DNA from 3 places in the uncultured Merdimonas sp. genome. Region 3 is predicted to be linked to each of the others. Evidence: predicted binding sites of a transcription regulator. Region 3 holds the regulator's gene; each other region holds the start of a gene.
What was found. Region 3 encodes Rex, which represses fermentation and respiration genes when NADH is low (regulators of the CRP and FNR family bind a similar motif). Its sites were predicted from a motif close to ATTGTTAANTANTTAACAAT; they were not measured.

Region 1: a site for Rex is predicted at 1,911-1,930, ahead of ABGT54_RS11595 (proline racemase family protein). Genes of this name have one in related genera too.
Region 2: a site for Rex is predicted at 1,790-1,809, ahead of pckA (phosphoenolpyruvate carboxykinase (ATP)). Genes of this name have one in related genera too.

The regions. Positions count from the first base shown of each region.
Region 1 is NZ_CAWVHE010000018.1:123,093-126,374, forward strand. It holds gene ABGT54_RS11590 (TetR/AcrR family transcriptional regulator) at 46-633, opposite strand; gene ABGT54_RS11595 (proline racemase family protein) at 742-1,776, opposite strand; tRNA gene ABGT54_RS11600 (tRNA-Sec) at 2,076-2,173, shown strand; gene ABGT54_RS11605 (proline reductase-associated electron transfer protein PrdC) at 2,311-3,282, shown strand, end outside.
Region 2 is NZ_CAWVHE010000001.1:7,467-10,748, reverse strand. It holds gene ABGT54_RS00055 (putative manganese transporter) at 1-322, shown strand, start outside; gene ABGT54_RS00050 (DUF6465 family protein) at 404-868, shown strand; gene ABGT54_RS00045 (hypothetical protein) at 1,033-1,767, shown strand; gene pckA (phosphoenolpyruvate carboxykinase (ATP)) at 1,871-3,282, shown strand, end outside.
Region 3 is NZ_CAWVHE010000013.1:49,945-53,226, forward strand. It holds gene ABGT54_RS07245 (ABC-F family ATP-binding cassette domain-containing protein) at 1-879, opposite strand, end outside; gene ABGT54_RS07250 (redox-sensing transcriptional repressor Rex) at 1,009-1,650, shown strand; gene ABGT54_RS07255 (NAD(P)H-hydrate dehydratase) at 1,828-3,282, shown strand, end outside.

The sequences.
Region 1 (3,282 bases), on a different contig from region 3:
AGCGCTGTATTTCCGCGGATCTGCTCCGGGGCTGTACAGCGCTTTTTAGATGCCGTCTGCAAAAGTGTCGAGAACGTGAGGCAACAGCCGGTCGCTGTATCCGCACAGGGAATATTTTCCCCGGTACAGCGCCCAGTCGTAGAGAAGAGCCCGCTCAAACATCGCGTAAATGGCCATCAGCTCTTTTGCGGTGCTGGTGTTTTTGAATTCTCCGTTTCTTAAGCCTTCCTCCAGGATCTCGGTGATCCATTTAAAATAAAAGCGTTTGCTGTCAGCCAAAGACTTTTTGTCTTTGGTGATCAGCTGTGAAGAATATAAGAAGGCCAGAAGATCAATGTCCACACTGGTCTCGATCATATAAAATAATTCATGGTTCAGATAGAGAAGCTTATCGCGGGCAGACATGTCAGGGTCAATCACAGCCGCAAGTTCTTCATATTTTTCGTCAAACAGATAGGACAGGGAATTCAAAAGAGCCTCTTTCCCTTTAAAATAATGATAAAATGTCCCCTTTGAAGTTTTGGAAGCATTGATGATATCTTCCACTGTGGTCTGTTCATATCCGTTTTTATAGAAAAGATTCCATGCCGCTTTTACAATCCGGCTCTTTGTGGAAATCCTTTTTCTGGGCATCTTTAAGATCACCTCTTTGCAAGAAGAAAAGAAAACAGGAGCGGATCAGAGGATCCTGACCCGCTCCTTGTCTAAGCTGTTTCTAAAAACGATCTGCCAATCCGGGAATTAACCCACCTGGAAACCATATTTCAACGGATCGGTCGGGTCGATCAGGTAGGTAGCAACACCTGTCAGGTAAGCGCTTCCTGTGATCATCGGGATGACTGCGTCATAGTCGGCAACCTTTGTAGTCTCTTTGATCACGCCTTTGAAGATGCTTCCCATAAAGCTCTCATAACGGAACTCTTCGCCAACTTTGATCTCGCCCCAGTGATGCAGGGTGGCAAGTTTTGCGCTGGTACCGGTTCCGCACGGAGAACGGTCAGCCATAGCGTCGCCGAAGATAACCACGTTTCTAAGATCTGCCTTGTCCGGATTCGGGGTCGGTCCGTAGAACTCAACCAGGTCAACGCTGTCGATGTCAAGCAGCGGATGTTTTACCGGGATCTCTTTGCTGATAGCGTCCAGGATCTGCATACCAAGTTTCTGGTAAGCCGGAACACTCTTTGCATTGATCTCACCGATGTCAAGCTGTGTGGTGTCTACCAGTGCAAAGAAGCTTCCGCCGAAGGAAATGGTGAATTTGATCTCTTTTCCATCGATGGTTACGCTCTGATTTTCTTTGTATACGAAAGCAGGTACGTTTGTAAGAGTTACGCTCTCAACCTTTCCGTCTTTTACGATGGCCTTGGTGCGGATCAGTCCTGCAGGAGCGTCAAGAACCACTTCGTTCTCTCCTTCGTGAGACTCAACCAGACCAGCCTCAACGGCAACGGTAACAGCACCGATGGTGCAGTGTCCGCACATGTTCAGGTATCCGCCTGTATCCATGAACATTACGCCGAAGTCTGCTTCCTTATTTACAGGCTCGCAGAGGAAAGCGCCGAACATATCGTGATGTCCTCTTGGCTCAAACATCAGAGCGGTACGAACATTGTCGTAGTTTTTCTCCATCCATTTCTTCTTCTCGATCATGGTGTTTCCTTCCGGCTCCGGGAAACCGCCGATGACCATGCGGCAGAATTCGCCTTCGGTGTGAGCGTCCACAACCTGAAGAGCTGCCTCAAAGCGGTTAAAATTAACCTTTGCTTCTAACTTCATAATAATTGTCCCTCCTTAAATATTTTTCATGAAGTTACTTATAGAAAAAAACTATAAGGTGTTATAAAAACACATAAAAAACCTCCCCTGGTTTTTCTTGTGTCTTTTTCTGAAAGTAGAAAATCATGTTCAAGAACGATAGTTTTTTAACAAATAGACTGCGTTCTAGTATCAAGTCCAGTTCTTTAGTCTTATTATGGCTGAAAGAGCTTGAAAAGTCAATCTTTTTTTGCTATGATAAAAATGAACAAAAGTGTTGAAATCTGCGGCAATTTGTGTTATGTTATTTGGGCATAGATGGGGGTAGATGGGTGACTGGTGTGCCTCCTAGTCTTCAAAACTAGTGTGGGGCGTTAAGAGCGTCCCGGGTGGGTTCGATTCCCACATGCCCTCGCCAGAAAAGACCGTTTTGCTGTTAAAAAAATAGCAAGATGTTCCTATAGAATATTTTTATAAAACAAGATGTTGGGGAATAAGTAAGGAGACTGTGAAGTTTCACTTTTACTTATAAAAAAGAAAAAGGAGATATGCGTCATGGGAAATGTACAAATTTTATTGCGTCAGCACGTCGGTGCACCATGTGCTCCCTGTGTTGAGGTTGGGGCGGACGTAAAAAAAGGTACACTCATTGCGACCCCTACCGGACTTGGAGCAAATATTTTCTCCAGTGTCTATGGTAAGGTCACAGAGATCAAAGAGGACAGGATCATCATTGAGCCTGCTGCAGAGCAGCCGGATGAATTTGTTCCGATCGATGTTCCGGAAGATGCCACCAAGCTGGACATGGTGAAGGCGGCAGGTATCGTCGGCATGGGCGGAGCAGGATTCCCCACCGGTGTAAAGCTTAACATCAACCTTGCGGAGACACCGCTTGCAGAGCTGGATCCGGAGATCAACCCGGAACTGCCGGCTGATTTCAAACTGGAGCACAGCTATATCCTGGTAAATGCAGCTGAGTGCGAGCCGGGACTGGAGCACAACATCAAGCAGCTGGTTGAGCAGACGGATAAAGTGATCCGCGGCGTGAAATACTGTATGGAGATGACTCATGCAGACAAAGCGATCTTCGCTATTAAGAAGAAACATCACGACGCGATCAAGCATCTGGAGGCAGCGCTGAAAGACGAGGCAGACATCTCCATGCACTTCCTGGCAGACATCTACCCGATGGGCGAGGAGCGTGCGGTAGTAAGAGAATGTCTGGGTGTCAACCTTCTGCCGACACAGCTTCCTTCTGCGGCAAGATCTGTAGTTGTGAATCTGGAGACCGCAGCCAAGGTGGCAGAGGCGATCGATGAGAAGAAGCCCTGCATTACCAAGAACCTGACAGTACGCGGAAAATTAAACGGCGGAAATGCAGCACATGTATTCATGGACGTGCCGGTAGGCGTAAGCGTCGGCGAACTGATCGAAAAGGCCGGCGGCATTGATGGAAAATACGGCGAGATCGTAATGGGCGGAGCCTTTACAGGCAAGTCTACTACAGTAGAAGAGCCGATCACCAAG
Region 2 (3,282 bases), on a different contig from region 3:
CTGGATCCTGGACTTTTGTGTGGAAATCTTTGGCATCCAGGGGCTTTCCCGATTCCTGCTTGGAGACACGGTTTTTCAGCCTCTGATCGCGGCGCTGATCGGGCTGATCCCCAACTGCGCGGCATCTGTGATCCTGACGGAACTGTATCTGGAACAGGCCATTTCGTTTGCGTCTGTGGTGGCAGGACTTTGCACCGGGGCAGGAGCGGGTCTTCTTGTCCTCTTTAAGGTGAACCAGAATCGGAAAGAAAATGGAAAAATCATGATTATGCTGTATTTGACCGCAGTTGTTGCAGGATTGTTGTTGCAGTTTGTCAATTGATTCACAATTGCTTTTTTATTAGAATGTGTTATAATATTTCATGGTCAGGTGAAAAGGCCTGGCAAATGAGGAGGAATTATCATGGCTACAAAGAAAGCAAGTGTAAGTACAGAAACCAAGAAAACACAGACTGTAACAAAGGCTGCAGTAAAGGCAGAGCCAGCTAAGACTCCCGCGGCAAAGGCAGCGCCGGTAAAGGCAGAGCCGGCAAAGACAACCGAAGTAAAGACAGCAGAAGTAAAACCGGTGAAGACAACCGAAGCAAAGCCAGCGGCAGAAAAGAAAGCACCGGCAAAAACTGCGGAAAAGAAAACGGCAGCAAAGAAGACGGCGGCCAAAAAAGAAATTAAAGTAAATGCGATTGTAGAGTACTATGGACAGCAGATGGACGAAAAGACCATTGTTGCAAATGTGAAGAAAGCATGGACAAAATCCGGAAGAAAAGTCGGAGATATCAAGACCATGGATCTGTACATCAAGCCGGAAGAAAGTGCGGTATATTATGTGATCAACGGGATTGACACAGGAGCCGTCGCTTTATTCTAATGGCACAAAGAACTGGGCGCCTTTTTGGAAGGCGCCCTTTTTTCATGGGAAACTCTGCGGCCGTATCTTTACTGATCCGTGTTTTATTGGTATAATAGTAAAGTAATAAAGGCTGGGGTATAGAAAAGCAATGTAAGAATAAGGGACAAAGGAGAACATGAAAAATGGAACAATTCAAACATATTCAGGAACAGGTGAACCAGCTGGTGGACAGCCGTCAGCTTGATTTCCTTACTGGAGGCGATGCGGCCGTAAGTCTTGGGGCGGCAGCTGCAGCGATTGTTGTAGGGATTCTGATCTGCTTTTTTGGACTGAAGCTGGTGAAGTTTCTGGGGGCGCTGATCGGATTCTTCCTTGGAGCGGCGATCGGAGGCGTGATTGCCCTTGTGGCCGGACTGGAGGGTCTTGTTTTTGCAGGCGTAGTGATCGTCGGCGGGTTTATCCTGGGAATCCTTTCCTGGTTTATCTACCGGATCGGTGTGTTTTTTCTGGTGCTGGCGCAAGTGTTTAGCATCGGGATAGCCTTCCTTCAGCCGTCGTCTTCCATCCTTCTGGTGGTAGTTCTGGCAGTGGCGTTGGTGCTTGCGATCCTTGCGGTGATTTTTGTGGAGCCATTTGTGATGGTGGTGTCCGGACTGGCAGGCGGCCTGGCGGCAGGAACCAATATCGGCCTCCTGGCAGGTTTTGCCGATAACGGATGGATCGGCGTTGGAATTGGCGCAGTTATTGCGGTGGCAGGAATAATTGTTCAATTTATGATGCATTCCAGGAAGGTCGGGAAGAAGGAAAAGAATTACTCAAAAAAGGTCAAAGAGCTTGATTCTATGGAGTCTGAAGTGGAAAAAGCGCGTCACATGTTAGATGATGACGAAGATGATGATTTGCAGGATGAAGATTAAAAACTTGCAAAATGAGAGTTTGCTTGTTGATTTTTTGTCAATTATCCTGTATAATGTGAACGGATTAAAACTATAATAAAGAAAGAAAGAGGTAGAGCGAATCATGTCAAAGATCGATTTAACAAAGTACGGTATCACCGGAACAACAGAAATTGTTCACAATCCTTCTTACGAAATGCTGTTTGCGGAGGAGACCAGCCCGGAGCTGGAAGGTTTTGACAAGGGACAGGTCAGCGAGCTGGGCGCAGTCAATGTTATGACCGGAATTTATACAGGCCGTTCCCCCAAAGACAAGTATATTGTCATGGACGAGAATTCCAGAGACACGGTATGGTGGCCGACGGAAGAGTATCCCAATGATAATCATCCGGCGACCCTGGAAGCCTGGGATGCGGTAAAAAAGATCGCCCTGGAAGAACTTTCAGGCAAGCGTCTGTTTGTTGTCGACGCGTTCTGCGGCGCAAACAAAGATACTCGTATGGCGATCCGTTTTATTATGGAAGTGGCATGGCAGGCTCACTTCGTAAAAAATATGTTTATCCGTCCGACCGAAGAAGAACTGGAGAACTTTGAACCGGATTTTGTGGTTTATAATGCCTCCAAGGCAAAGGTGGAAAATTACAAAGAACTGGGACTGCGTTCCGAGACAGCCGCAATGTTTAATATTACCAGCCGCGAGCAGGTGATCGTAAACACATGGTACGGCGGTGAGATGAAGAAAGGTATGTTCTCTATGATGAACTACTATCTGCCGCTGAAGGGCATCGCTTCTATGCACTGCTCTGCCAATACTGATATGAATGGTGAGAACACCGCTATTTTCTTCGGACTTTCCGGAACTGGCAAGACTACGCTTTCCACAGATCCGAAGAGACTGCTGATCGGCGACGACGAACACGGATGGGATGATAACGGTGTATTTAACTTTGAGGGAGGCTGCTATGCCAAGGTGATTGACCTTGACAAGGATTCAGAGCCGGATATTTATAACGCGATTAAGAGAAATGCGCTTCTTGAGAATGTAACGCTTGACGCAGAAGGACATATTGACTTTCATGATAAGAGCGTGACAGAGAATACCCGTGTTTCTTATCCGATCGATCATATTGAAAAAATCGTGCGTCCGGTATCCGCAGCTCCGGCAGCGAAGAATGTGATCTTCCTGTCCGCAGATGCGTTTGGCGTACTTCCTCCGGTATCTGTACTGACTCCGGAGCAGACAGAGTATTATTTCCTGTCCGGATTTACTGCAAAACTGGCAGGAACAGAGCGCGGCATCACAGAGCCTACTCCCACGTTTTCTGCTTGTTTCGGACAGGCCTTCCTGGAACTGCATCCGACCAAATATGCGGAGGAACTGGTAAAGAGAATGAAAGCAAGCGGAGCGAAAGCATATCTGGTGAATACCGGATGGAATGGAAGCGGCAAGCGTATTTCCATTAAAGATACCAGAGGCATTATTGATGCGATCCTCAATGGCGCGATCCTGACCGCACCGACCAAGAAGATCCCATA
Region 3 (3,282 bases):
CCGGCTTTCCGCCCGACGAATCGATTTTTCCCGGTTAAAGGAACGAAGCTTTTCGATAACAGCCTCCTGATGACGGATTTCCTGCTGCTGATTCAGATATTCTTTTAATCTCGCTTCCCGCATCTGTTGCTTTTTCACAGCGTAATCACTGTAATTACCAAGATAGGTGGCAAGAGTTCCCTGCTCGATCTCGATCACCTTTGTGACTACGCGGTTCAGAAAATAACGGTCATGAGAAACGATCAGGACCGCGCCGTGATAATTCAGAAGATAAGTTTCCAGCCAGGCGATAGAAGAAAGATCCAGATGGTTGGTAGGCTCGTCCAGAAGCAGGATATCCGGGTTCGTAAGAAGCAGTTTCCCCAGGGAAACACGGGTTTTCTGACCGCCGGACAGGGTATCTACCGTTTTTCCAAATTCCTCTTCTGCAAAACCGAGTCCTTTCAGAACACCTGCAATCTCACTTTCACAGGCATATCCGTTTTGTCTTTCAAACTCGGAAGTAAGGCGGTTATAAGCTTCCAGTGTGGAAGAAAGCGCTTCGCCCGTGAGAGTATCCAGCGTTTGTTCGATGCTGCGGATCTTTTGTTCCATTGCAATAATATCTGCTTTGGCAAGCTTTACTTCTTCGTATATGGTATTTCCACTCTGCATTTCCTGGTGCTGCGCCAGGTATCCTAAAGTTTTTCCTTTTGTCAGGATCACTTCGCCGCCGTCGGAAGGAAGTTCCCCCACGATCATTTTCAGAAGCGTTGATTTTCCGGCGCCATTAGGACCGATCAGGGCGGCCTTTTCATGATCTTCCATGTGGAATGAGCCGTCCTTTACTATGACGTGATCCCCGAATGATTTATTGATTTTATGACATGCTAATATCATAATTTCCTCCTTATTATATCCGTTTCCATTATAACGAAAAAAAGACAAAATACAACTAAAAGTTTGACTTTGCAAATACAATTCTATATAATAATTTGTGAGATTAAACAACATGGAAGGTGAAGGCAAGTGGAAGACAGAGGGATTTCTCGGGCAGTGATCAGACGGCTGCCAAGATATTATAGATATTTGGGAGAACTTTTGGAAAACGGAGTAGAGCGCATATCATCCGGCGATCTTAGCAAGCGCATGAAGGTGACCGCATCCCAGATCCGGCAGGATCTTAACAATTTCGGCGGCTTTGGTCAACAGGGATATGGCTATAATGTAAAGTATCTGTATACCGAGATTGGAAAGATCCTGGGCCTGGAGGAAGATCACAATATCATCATCATCGGAGCAGGAAATCTGGGACAGGCTCTTGCGAATTATACTGCTTTTGAAAAGCGGGGATTTATCCTGAAGGGAATCTTTGATGTGAATCCCAGGCTCGAAGGCGTGTCGATCCGTGGAGTCCCGGTACGCATGATGGACGAACTGAAGTCCTTTATCCAGAATAACGAAGTGGAGATCGGAGTTCTTACGATCCCGAAAGAAAAAGCGATTGAGGTAGCCAACCTCCTGGTAGACAACGGCGTACGCGCGATCTGGAATTTCGCACATACAGACTTGAATCTGCCGGACAATGTCATTGTAGAGAATGTACATCTGTCCGAAAGCCTGATGCAGTTATCTTATAACATCAGCAGATATAAAGAAGAACACAAATAGTCAAAAAAGAAGCGTGTAACAGCCGCCATATTTTTATGGTCCGCTTTTACACGCTCTTATTTGTATCCGTTAATCATGAACAGAGACCGGGGACAAAGTCCGGATTCTCTGTCTGTTGCGGAAGCGGAACAAACAAAGCCGGTAAAGCATATACAATCAACAGGAGGGAACGCGGCGATGGATTATCTCTTAACCGGAACACAAATGCAGCAGGCGGATCGTTTTACGATCGAACATACAGATGTGACCGCGCTGGAACTGATGGAACGGGCGGCACAGTCCTGTATACAGGTTATGGAAGAAGAGCGTATTTCTCTGGATGCGCCCTGTATTGTCTGCGGATCCGGAAATAACGGCGGAGACGGTTTCGCCATTGCGAGACTGCTGGCTGAAAAAGGATATTCCCCAACGGTCTGCATGGTGGGAAATCGAAAGCATTGCACCCGGGAAACCGAATTTCAGATGGCGGCTCTTGATCAGACCGGGATCCCGGTCAGAGATGGGTATGTTCCGGGTAATTACAGCACCGTCATTGACGCCGTCTTCGGCGTGGGGCTGAACCGGGAGATTCAGGGGGATTGCCGGGAAGTTCTCCGCCAGATGAACGAATCTTCCGGCCTGAAGGTTGCCATCGATATTCCTTCCGGGATATCCGCAGATACCGGTATGGTAATGGGGATTGCTTTTTTGGCGGACATTACCATAACATTTCAGAAAAGGAAAACCGGGCTCTTCCTTTCTCCCGGCCGTTCTTATACAGGCAAGATATTTGTAACAGATATCGGGATCTCCACCAGTCAGCTGTGTGCGGACGGGATTTTCCTCCCGGATCTTTGCGACTATCAGAAAATGCTGCCTGCCCGTCCGGAAGATGCCAACAAAGGGGATTTTGGGAAACTTCTGGTCATTGCAGGAAGCAGGGGAATGTCCGGGGCCGCGTATCTGAATGCCATGGCCGCGTATTTAAGCGGCGCCGGTCTGATCAAGATCTATACAGCCGAAGAAAACCGGCAGATCCTTCAATCCGCAGTGCCGGAGGCGATCCTTTGTACTTATCGCGAATTTGACCGGCAGGATCTGACGGAGCTGTTACAATGGGCAGATACAGTCTGTATCGGGTCCGGGCTTGGAACCTCTATGACTTCTCTGGAACTTCTAAGGACCACGCTGGAATCCGGAAAAGGGCCTTTTGTGATTGATGCAGACGGGCTGAATCTGTTATCCGCACATCCGGAGTCTTTTCGCTGTCTATCCGGAAAAACCGCAGTGCTGACTCCTCACATGAAGGAAATGTCCAGGCTGCTTAATACAACGGTGGAAGACTTAAAGGAACACCGGATCTCTCTTTTAAAATCGTTCGTAAAAGAGCATGCAGTGGTCTGCGTTCTGAAAGATGCGCGGACACTGACCGGCGTCCCTGATCAGGGGCTGTTTTTCAACAGGAGCGGTAATTGCGCCATGGCAAAAGCAGGAGCAGGAGATGTGCTTGCCGGCATCATCGCAGGGCTTATGGCTCAGCATCAGACACCTGGGAACGCCGCCTGTCTTGGCGTATATCTCCACGGAAGGTCCGGAGATCTGGCCAGAGAAGCAAAAGGCGTTTACAGTGTTCTGGCAAGAGATCTGCTGGAG